Variovorax terrae: one gene and its partners. The protein of the gene in region 1 binds, or shares a complex with, the protein of each later gene. Links are inferred from orthologs where the notes say so. Each region holds a gene or a part of one and is shown on either strand. Other genes may lie near its edges.

Region 1 (4,480 bases):
TGGTGCTGCAAGCCGGGCTGATGGGGCAGTCGGGCCAGATCTTCGTGCTGGACATGGGCGAGCCCGTGAAGATCGTGGAGCTGGCGCGCATGCTGATCCGGCTGAGCGGCAAGACCGAGCAGGATGTGCCGATCACCTACAGCGGCCTGCGGCCCGGCGAGAAGCTGTTCGAGGAGTTGCTGGCCAACGACGAGACCACCGAGCCGACGCCTCATCCCAAGCTGCGGGTCGCGAAGACGAACGGCCAGCAGGCGGTCGAGATGGCGGCCCTCGTGCACTGGATCGCCGAAGCCGGCCCTGCGCCCTCGGGCACCGAGCTGCGCGCCTGGCTGCGTGCCCAGGTCCCCGAGTACGTGGCGCGCTGATTTTTCAGTCAAACAGCCCGGAGGTCCAGGCCGGGTGGTCGAAGGTTGCTCTGCTTTTGATAGCGCCCGGGTTCAGCCGGCGCCCGCGATACCGGTGCGCCCCAGCACATCATTGACCAGCTCGAGCCGCACCAGCGGGTTCTCCAGCTCCATCAGCCGCTGCTTGAGCTCGGCCGGCAGCGGCAGCAGCTCGCACCAGCGGTTGGCCACCCAGCCGCTGTCGTCGAGCCGGTAGGGGCCGGCCAGCGGCATCTGGTCTTCGGGCTGCTGGCGGGCCTGCAGCGACTCGATGAGCTTGCGCAGGGCGTCGGCGGCACCCTGCAGGTCGGCCGGGATGGGCACGTGGCGGTCGTCCTCGATGCGCTCGACCTCCGCCACCCACAGGCCATGCCGCAACTGCTCGCTGGCGGCGATGCGAAAGCGCTGCGCGCCGCTGCAGCGGATCATCATCAGGCCGGGCTGGGGTGTTTCCAGGGCCGTGATGGTGGCGAGCGTGCCGACGGCGCTGAAGGACTCGGCGCCCGCGCCCGGCAGGCGCACTTCGGCCCCCTTTTTGAGCGTGACCACGCCGAACGGCGCCCCGGCCTTGTGGCATTTGCCGATCATGTCGAGGTAGCGCACCTCGAAGATCCGCAGCGGCAGCAGCCCGCCCGGAAAAAGCACGGTCCCCAGCGGAAAGAGGGGGAGGGAAGAAAGGGTAAGGGGGTTCGGGCGCATGAAAAAAGGCGTCTGCCCGCTATCATCCCACGACACGCTTGACCCGCACCCATGCTCTACCAAATCATTTCCTTTCTGCTCGACGTGGCGGCCGGCCTGCTGGGCGGCGCCTGCCTGCTGCGGCTGTACATGCAGCACCAGCGCGTGCCTTTCGGCAACCCGCTGGGTCGCCTGGTGTTCGCGCTGACCAACTGGCTGGTGCTGCCGCTGCGCCGCATCGTGCCGGCGGCCGGGCGCTGGGACACGGCGAGCCTGCTGGCGGCCTTTCTGGTGCAGCTCGCGCAGTTCGTCCTGCTGTGGCTGCTGACCGGTGCTGGCGCCGGCTGGACGATGCTGCCGGTGCTGGCAGCCTTCGGCCTCGTGCGGCTGGCCATTTCAGGGCTGACCGGGCTGCTGATCGTGTATGCCGTGCTGTCGTGGGTGCAGACGTCTTCGCCGCTGACGGGGGTGATCGATCGCCTGTGCGAGCCGCCGCTGCGGCCGATCCGCCGCATCATCCCGCTGGTGGGCGGGGTGGACCTGTCGCCGCTGGCTCTGCTGGTGCTGCTGCAGGTGGCGGCCATCGTGCTCGGCTCGCTGCAGTCGGCGCTGCTGCGCTAGCGCGGTTTTTGGCCCCGGGGCGCTGAATTTTCAGTCAAATGACCCCGATGTCCGCATCGGGTGGTCATTGTTTGCTATTGATTTTATAGTGACGACGGTCAGTCCACCGCGTCGGCGGGCTGGCGCTGCAGCATGGCGAGCGTGCTGGCCACCGTCTTGCGCAACTCACGGCGATCGCAGATGAAATCGATGGCGCCCTTGGTTTGCAGGAACTCCGCACGCTGGAAGCCTTCGGGCAGGGTCACGCGCACTGTCGACTCAATCACGCGCGGGCCGGCGAAGCCGATCAACGCCTTGGGCTCGGCAATCACCACGTCGCCCACGAACGCGAAGCCGGCGCTCACGCCGCCCATGGTCGGGTCGGTCAGCACGCTGATGTAGGGCAGGCCCTTCTTGGCCAGGCGCGTGAGCGCGGCGTTGGTCTTGGCCATCTGCATCAGCGACAGCAGGCCTTCCTGCATGCGCGCGCCGCCGGTGGCGGTGAAGCAGACGAAGGGCACCTTCTGCTCGATGGCGGCTTCCACGCCGCGCACGAAGCGCTCACCGACGACCGAGCCCATGCTGCCGCCCATGAAGTCGAACTCGAAGCAGGCGGCCACCAGGCTGATGCTGTGCACCGCGCCGCCCATCACCACGAGCGCGTCGGTCTCGCCGGTGTTCTCCAGCGCTTCCTTGAGGCGTTCGGGGTACTTGCGGCTGTCCTTGAACTTGAGCGCGTCGACCGGCAGCACTTCCTGGCCGATCTCGTAGCGGCCCTCGGCGTCGAGGAACGCGTTCAGGCGCGCACGCGCGCCGATGCGGTGGTGGTGGCTGCAGGTCGGGCAGACGTTCTGGTTCTGCTCCAGGTCGGTCTTGTACAGCACGGTGTCGCAGCTCGGGCATTTGACCCACAGGCCTTCGGGAATGCTGCGGCGCTCGGTCGGGTCGGTTTGCTGGATCTTCGGGGGAAGCAGTTTTTCTAGCCAGGACATGGGGTGCTCCTTGGAATCGGGGCCATGGCGGGCCGGGCCCGCCACGGGATGGGTCACATTATGCGTCGAGCGCGGCGCGGATTTCCCGCAGGAAGGCGGCGGCCGCGGCCACCACCTGGCCGCGCGGCTGGTTCTCGATCAGCTGGATGATCTTGCTGCCGATCACCACCGCATCGGCCACCCGGCCGATGGCCCGGGCCGTGGCCGCGTCGCGGATGCCGAAGCCCACGCCCACCGGCACGCTCACGTGGCGGCGGATGCGCGGCAGCATGGCTTCCACCGCGCCGGTATCGAGCGTGCCGGCGCCGGTCACGCCCTTGAGCGAAACGTAGTAGACGTAGCCGCTGGCCACGCGCGCCACCTGCTGCATGCGCTCGTCGGTGCTGGTGGGGGCCAGCAGGAAGATCAGGTCGAGGCCGTGGCTTTTGAGCTGGGCGGCGAAGTCCTCGCATTCCTCGGGCGGGTAGTCGACGACCAGCACACCGTCCACGCCGGCGGCAGCCGCGTCGCGGATGAAGGCGTTGCTGCCATGGACCAGGTCGTAGCGCTCCACCGGATTGGCGTAGCCCATCAGCACCACGGGCGTGGTGCTGTTGCGCTGGCGGAATTCGCGCACCATGGCCAGCACCTGCGCGGTGCCGATGCCCAGAGCCAGCGCCCTGTCGCCGGCCTTCTGGATCACCGGGCCGTCGGCCATCGGATCGGAGAAGGGCACGCCGAGCTCGATGATGTCGGCACCGGCCTCGACCATGCCGTGCATCAGCTCCGGCGTGATGTCGGCGAACGGGAAGCCGGCCGTGACGTAGGGAATCAGGGCCTTGCGGTTGCGCGCCTGGAGGGCGGAGAGGGTGGATTGGATCCGGCTCATGCCTGCGCTCCCTTCACTTGCAGGCCGCGCCTCGAGGGCCGGTCGTAGAAGTCCACGCCCGACAGGTCGGCCACGGTGCCGATGTCCTTGTCGCCGCGGCCGGACAGGTTGACCAGCAGCGTCTGCTCGGGCGTCATGGTCCTGGACAGCTTCATGGCGTAGGCCACGGCGTGGCTCGATTCGAGCGCAGGGATGATGCCCTCGGTGCGGCACAGGTAGTGGAAGGCCTCCAGCGCCTCGGTGTCGGTGATGCCCACGTACTCGGCGCGGCCGATGTCCTGCAGGAAGGCGTGCTCGGGGCCGACGCCGGGGTAGTCCAGGCCGGCGCTGATGCTGTGCGTCTCGGTGATCTGGCCGTTGTCGTCCTGCAGGATGTAGGTGCGGTTGCCGTGCAGTACGCCCGGGCTGCCGCGCTGCAGCGAGGCCGAGTGTTTTCCGCTGTCCAGCCCCTCGCCGGCCGCCTCCACGCCGATCAGGCGTGTGCTCTCGTGCGGGATGTAGGGATGGAAGATGCCCATGGCGTTGCTGCCGCCGCCCACGCAGGCGATCACGGCGTCGGGCTGGCGGCCGCCCGTCATCTCGGGCATCTGCGTCAGGCATTCCTCGCCGATCACGCTCTGGAAGTCGCGCACCATCATCGGGTAGGGGTGCGGGCCGGCCACGGTGCCGATGATGTAGAAGGTGTTGTCCACGTTGGCCACCCAGTCGCGCATGGCCTCGTTGAGCGCATCCTTGAGCGTGCGGCTGCCGGACTCCACCGGCACCACCGTCGCGCCCAGCAGCTTCATGCGGTAGACGTTGGGGCTCTGGCGCTTGATGTCCTCGCTGCCCATGTAGACCACGCATTCGAGGCCATAGCGCGCGCAGATGGTGGCCGTGGCCACGCCGTGCTGGCCGGCGCCGGTCTCGGCGATCACGCGCGGCTTGCCCATGCGCCGGGCCAGCATGGCCTGGCCGAT
Region 2 (2,997 bases), 2.4 Mb from region 1 along the record:
CAGCACCAGCGAACCGCCGGGCGCGACCCGCGCGCACAGCAGCGGCGCCAGCACCTTGAGCGGCGTGGCCAGGATGTTGGCCAGCACCGTCTGGTAGGTGCCGCTGGCCTGGTCCGGCAGGCCCGAGCGCAGCGTGACGCCATTGGCCTGCGCATTGAGCACCGTGGATTGCACGGCGGCCTCGTCGATGTCCACCGCATCGACGTCGGCAGCGCCGTACTTGGCGGCCCCGATGGCCAGGATGCCGGAGCCGCAGCCGTAGTCGAGCACCCGCTGGCCCGCCAGGCCGTGGCGCGCGATCCAGCGCAGGCACATGCGCGTGGTCGGATGGGTGCCGGTGCCGAAAGCCAGGCCCGGATCGAGCCGGATGATCTGGCGCGCCTGCGCGGGCGGCTCGTGCCAGGTCGGCACGATCCAGAATTCCGGCGTGATCTCCACCGGATCGAATTGCGACTGCGTCAAGCGCACCCAGTCCTGCTCGGGCACCGGGGCCAGCCCCAGGATCCGGCAGTCCGCAAAGAAGTCCTGCGCCGTCAGCAGCGTGCGGGCCTCCAGCGCCAGGGATTCCGTTGCGAACAGCGCCAGCATGCGCGAACGCTGCCAGCCGTCCTTGGGCGGCGGCATGCCGGGCTCGCCGAACAGGGCTTGCTCGGCATCGGTCTGCGCGTCCGCGTCTTCCACGGAAACGCTCAGCGCATCGAGTGCATCGAGCGCATCGCTCAGGGTTTCGACCCGGTCTTCCGGGCACAGCAGGCTCAGCTCAAACATCGTTTCTCCATCAGGCCGCCCGCAGGGCCAGGCCCCCGGCGGCGAACCGGGCAGGCTCTAGCGCTTGTGATGCGACAGCCACTCTTCCAGGTAGTGGATGTTGGTGCCGCCCGCCATGAACTTGGCGTCCACCATCAGTTCGCGGTGCAGCGGGATGTTGGTGTTGATGCCTTCGACCACGGTCTCGGACAGCGCCGTGCGCATGCGCGCCAGCGCTTCCTCGCGCGTGTCGCCGTGCACGATGATCTTGCCGATCATCGAGTCGTAGTTCGGCGGCACGAAGTAGTTGGTGTAGACATGCGAATCCACCCGCACGCCCGGGCCGCCCGGGGCATGCCACATGGTGATGCGGCCCGGCGAGGGCGTGAACTTGTAGGGGTCTTCCGCGTTCACGCGGCATTCGATGGCGTGGCCGCGGATCTCGATCTGGCGCTGGGTGAACGGCAGCTTCTCGCCGGCGGCCACCAGGATCTGCGTCTTCACGATGTCGACGCCGGTCACCATCTCCGTCACCGGGTGCTCGACCTGCACGCGCGTGTTCATCTCGATGAAATAGAACTCGCCGTTCTCGTAGAGGAACTCGAAGGTGCCCGCGCCACGGTAGCCGATCTTCTTGCAGGCCGCGGTGCAGCGCTCGCCGATCTTCTCGATCAGCTTGCGCGGGATGCCCGGCGCCGGCGCTTCCTCGATGATCTTCTGGTGGCGCCGCTGCATCGAGCAGTCGCGCTCGCCCAGGTAGACCGCGTTCTTGTGCTGGTCGGCCAGGATCTGGATTTCGATGTGGCGCGGGTTCTGGAGGAACTTCTCCATGTACACCGCCGGATTGCCGAAGGCCGCGCCGGCCTCGGCCTTGGTGGTCTGCACCGCGTGGATCAGCGCCGCTTCGGTATGGACCACCCGCATGCCACGCCCGCCGCCGCCGCCCGCAGCCTTGATGATGACCGGGTAGCCGACCGACTTGGCAATGCGCTTGATCTGCACCGGGTCGTCCGGCAGTTCGCCTTCCGAGCCGGGCACGCAGGGCACGCCGGCCTTGATCATGGCCTGCTTGGCCGACACTTTGTCGCCCATGATGCGGATCGACTCGGGCGTCGGCCCGATGAACTGGAAGCCGCTTTTCTCGACCCGCTCGGCAAAATCGGCGTTTTCGCTCAGGAAACCGTAGCCGGGGTGGATGGCCTGCGCGTCGGTGACCTCGGCGGCCGAGATGATGGCCGGCATGTTGAGGTAGCTCAGCCCCGAAGGCGCCGGGCCGATGCACACGGCCTCCTCGGCCAGCTTGACGTACTTGGCCTCGCGGTCGGCTTCGGAGTACACCATCACCGCCTTGACGCCCAGCTCGCGGCAGGCGCGCTGGATGCGCAGGGCGATCTCGCCGCGGTTGGCAACTAATATCTTTTTAAACATGGTCAGTCTCGCGGCTCATCGCGCTTCCGCGCAGATGGTGGCGTTCGTTTCCCGCCCGGCGCTGGCGCGAACGTCGCGGAAGCAACAGGCGGGGTGGGACATGGGTGGACGCTGGCGGCCGTTCACTCGATCACGAACAGCGGTTGCCCGTATTCCACGGCCTGGCCGTTGTCGGTCAGGATCTGGGTGATGGTGCCGGACTTGTCGGCCTCGATCTCGTTGAGGATCTTCATGGCCTCGATGATGCAGATGGTCTCGCCTTCCTTGACCTGGCTGCCCACCTCCACGAAGGCCTTGGCGCCCGGGCTGGAAGAACGGTAGAAGGTGCCCACCATGGGCGATTTGACGATGTGGCCGGCCGGCACCCCGGCAGCCGGTGCCGCGGCAGGCCCTGCCGCTGCGGGCGCGGCGGCGGCCACCGCGGTCCCTGCCGGTGCGGCCACCAGCATCGGCGCGGCCATCTGCTGCACCAGGGCGCCACCGCCCTTCACAATGCGGACCTTGCCTTCTGCTTCGGTGATTTCGAGTTCCGACACGTTGGACTCCGACACCAGGTCGATCAACGTTTTGAGTTTGCGTAAATCCATGAGGTCTCCAACGACTGCAAACGAGAGAAGGCGAGAATTTACCGCAAATTCAGCTTATTGCGCTTTTTTTCGTCTATTTTCTTTTAATTACCGGCCTTGATAGAGAGAAACAATCAAGGGAAAGGCCCGCGCGGGGCCTGGCCGGGAGGCTAGCGGGCACCGGCCCACTGCTGCAGGTCTTCGGGCGAAACCTTGCCCATTCTACGCTCCAGCAAGCGGCCGTCGGCGCCGAACA
Region 3 (2,684 bases), 2.4 Mb from region 1 along the record:
TCGTAGTTCGGCGGCACGAAGTAGTTGGTGTAGACATGCGAATCCACCCGCACGCCCGGGCCGCCCGGGGCATGCCACATGGTGATGCGGCCCGGCGAGGGCGTGAACTTGTAGGGGTCTTCCGCGTTCACGCGGCATTCGATGGCGTGGCCGCGGATCTCGATCTGGCGCTGGGTGAACGGCAGCTTCTCGCCGGCGGCCACCAGGATCTGCGTCTTCACGATGTCGACGCCGGTCACCATCTCCGTCACCGGGTGCTCGACCTGCACGCGCGTGTTCATCTCGATGAAATAGAACTCGCCGTTCTCGTAGAGGAACTCGAAGGTGCCCGCGCCACGGTAGCCGATCTTCTTGCAGGCCGCGGTGCAGCGCTCGCCGATCTTCTCGATCAGCTTGCGCGGGATGCCCGGCGCCGGCGCTTCCTCGATGATCTTCTGGTGGCGCCGCTGCATCGAGCAGTCGCGCTCGCCCAGGTAGACCGCGTTCTTGTGCTGGTCGGCCAGGATCTGGATTTCGATGTGGCGCGGGTTCTGGAGGAACTTCTCCATGTACACCGCCGGATTGCCGAAGGCCGCGCCGGCCTCGGCCTTGGTGGTCTGCACCGCGTGGATCAGCGCCGCTTCGGTATGGACCACCCGCATGCCACGCCCGCCGCCGCCGCCCGCAGCCTTGATGATGACCGGGTAGCCGACCGACTTGGCAATGCGCTTGATCTGCACCGGGTCGTCCGGCAGTTCGCCTTCCGAGCCGGGCACGCAGGGCACGCCGGCCTTGATCATGGCCTGCTTGGCCGACACTTTGTCGCCCATGATGCGGATCGACTCGGGCGTCGGCCCGATGAACTGGAAGCCGCTTTTCTCGACCCGCTCGGCAAAATCGGCGTTTTCGCTCAGGAAACCGTAGCCGGGGTGGATGGCCTGCGCGTCGGTGACCTCGGCGGCCGAGATGATGGCCGGCATGTTGAGGTAGCTCAGCCCCGAAGGCGCCGGGCCGATGCACACGGCCTCCTCGGCCAGCTTGACGTACTTGGCCTCGCGGTCGGCTTCGGAGTACACCATCACCGCCTTGACGCCCAGCTCGCGGCAGGCGCGCTGGATGCGCAGGGCGATCTCGCCGCGGTTGGCAACTAATATCTTTTTAAACATGGTCAGTCTCGCGGCTCATCGCGCTTCCGCGCAGATGGTGGCGTTCGTTTCCCGCCCGGCGCTGGCGCGAACGTCGCGGAAGCAACAGGCGGGGTGGGACATGGGTGGACGCTGGCGGCCGTTCACTCGATCACGAACAGCGGTTGCCCGTATTCCACGGCCTGGCCGTTGTCGGTCAGGATCTGGGTGATGGTGCCGGACTTGTCGGCCTCGATCTCGTTGAGGATCTTCATGGCCTCGATGATGCAGATGGTCTCGCCTTCCTTGACCTGGCTGCCCACCTCCACGAAGGCCTTGGCGCCCGGGCTGGAAGAACGGTAGAAGGTGCCCACCATGGGCGATTTGACGATGTGGCCGGCCGGCACCCCGGCAGCCGGTGCCGCGGCAGGCCCTGCCGCTGCGGGCGCGGCGGCGGCCACCGCGGTCCCTGCCGGTGCGGCCACCAGCATCGGCGCGGCCATCTGCTGCACCAGGGCGCCACCGCCCTTCACAATGCGGACCTTGCCTTCTGCTTCGGTGATTTCGAGTTCCGACACGTTGGACTCCGACACCAGGTCGATCAACGTTTTGAGTTTGCGTAAATCCATGAGGTCTCCAACGACTGCAAACGAGAGAAGGCGAGAATTTACCGCAAATTCAGCTTATTGCGCTTTTTTTCGTCTATTTTCTTTTAATTACCGGCCTTGATAGAGAGAAACAATCAAGGGAAAGGCCCGCGCGGGGCCTGGCCGGGAGGCTAGCGGGCACCGGCCCACTGCTGCAGGTCTTCGGGCGAAACCTTGCCCATTCTACGCTCCAGCAAGCGGCCGTCGGCGCCGAACACCACGGTGAATGGCAGGCCTCCCGCCTCGTTGCCGAGCGAGCGGCTCAGCTCGGTTCCGCTCAAACCCGCCAGCCCGATCGGAAAACCGACCGGCGTTTTCTGCAGGAAGCTGCGCACGGCGCTGGGCTGATCGATGGCCAATCCTATCACTTGCCAGCTTTTGGCTGCATGTTCCTTGTAGAACTTGTCCAGCAGGGGCAGTTCTTCCACGCAGGGCGGGCACCAGGTCGCCCAGAAGTTGATCAACAGGGGTTTGCCGCGCAAGGCCTGCAGGCTCAGCGTCGCGCCGTCCGGTGTGTCGAACGACAGGCCCCACAGGGCCGCTTCGGCACCTGGTGCCGGCTCGTGCGGACGGAATTTGTGCCAGGCCAGGCCCGCGCCACCCAGTCCGGCAACGGCGGCCACGCCGGCATACAGCCAGCGGCGGCGACTCAGGCCCGGAGCCGGGGAAGAAGAGGGGGAGGCAGGTGGATTCATGGTCTCGATTCTTGCAGCAGCAGGCGCACGGCGGCGGCATCGCCGCGGGGCGTCCGCCCCTTGGCGTCGGGTTTGAGGGCGCCGCGCAGGTCGTCGTGGTCGTACACCATCAGGTGCACCCCGATGGTTTCGCCCAGTTCCCGGCTGTCGCTGTGCAGACTCAGGGCCTCCACCGGCTCGCCGTTGAAACCCGTCACGGTGCGCGGCTCGTAATTCACCCGGTGGTCGATCAGCGCGAT

Evidence for each region.
Region 2: the proteins of accD (region 1) and accC are in contact, whole or in part, in a solved structure (PDB 8UXZ), measured with the Escherichia coli proteins. The link is inferred for Variovorax terrae from one-to-one orthologs.
Region 3: the proteins of accD (region 1) and accB are in contact, whole or in part, in a solved structure (PDB 8UXZ), measured with the Escherichia coli proteins. The link is inferred for Variovorax terrae from one-to-one orthologs.

Annotation. Positions count from the first base shown.
Region 1 is NZ_JALGBI010000001.1:2,900,990-2,905,469, reverse strand. The notes cover bases 718-3,543. They hold accD (acetyl-CoA carboxylase, carboxyltransferase subunit beta), read right to left. Parts: upstream 2,654-3,543; coding sequence 1,781-2,653; downstream 718-1,780. Other genes in these bases: trpB (tryptophan synthase subunit beta), read right to left, coding at 3,518-3,543; trpA (tryptophan synthase subunit alpha), read right to left, coding at 2,712-3,521; MMF98_RS13705 (YggT family protein), read left to right, coding at 1,134-1,682; MMF98_RS13710 (LON peptidase substrate-binding domain-containing protein), read right to left, coding at 718-1,082. In the rest of the region: MMF98_RS13715 (polysaccharide biosynthesis protein), read left to right, coding at 1-365; more of MMF98_RS13710, read right to left, coding at 438-717; more of trpB, read right to left, coding at 3,544-4,480.
Region 2 is NZ_JALGBI010000001.1:482,404-485,400, reverse strand. It holds accC (acetyl-CoA carboxylase biotin carboxylase subunit), read right to left. Parts: upstream 2,176-2,997; coding sequence 826-2,175; downstream 1-825. Other genes in the region: MMF98_RS02180 (TlpA family protein disulfide reductase), read right to left, coding at 2,912-2,997; accB (acetyl-CoA carboxylase biotin carboxyl carrier protein), read right to left, coding at 2,298-2,762; prmA (50S ribosomal protein L11 methyltransferase), read right to left, coding at 1-768. UniProt on the Escherichia coli protein: This protein is a component of the acetyl coenzyme A carboxylase complex; first, biotin carboxylase catalyzes the carboxylation of the carrier protein and then the transcarboxylase transfers the carboxyl group to form malonyl-CoA.
Region 3 is NZ_JALGBI010000001.1:481,687-484,370, reverse strand. It holds accB (acetyl-CoA carboxylase biotin carboxyl carrier protein), read right to left. Parts: upstream 1,733-2,684; coding sequence 1,268-1,732; downstream 1-1,267. Other genes in the region: MMF98_RS02175 (hypothetical protein), read right to left, coding at 2,442-2,684; MMF98_RS02180 (TlpA family protein disulfide reductase), read right to left, coding at 1,882-2,445; accC (acetyl-CoA carboxylase biotin carboxylase subunit), read right to left, coding at 1-1,145. UniProt on the Escherichia coli protein: This protein is a component of the acetyl coenzyme A carboxylase complex; first, biotin carboxylase catalyzes the carboxylation of the carrier protein and then the transcarboxylase transfers the carboxyl group to form malonyl-CoA.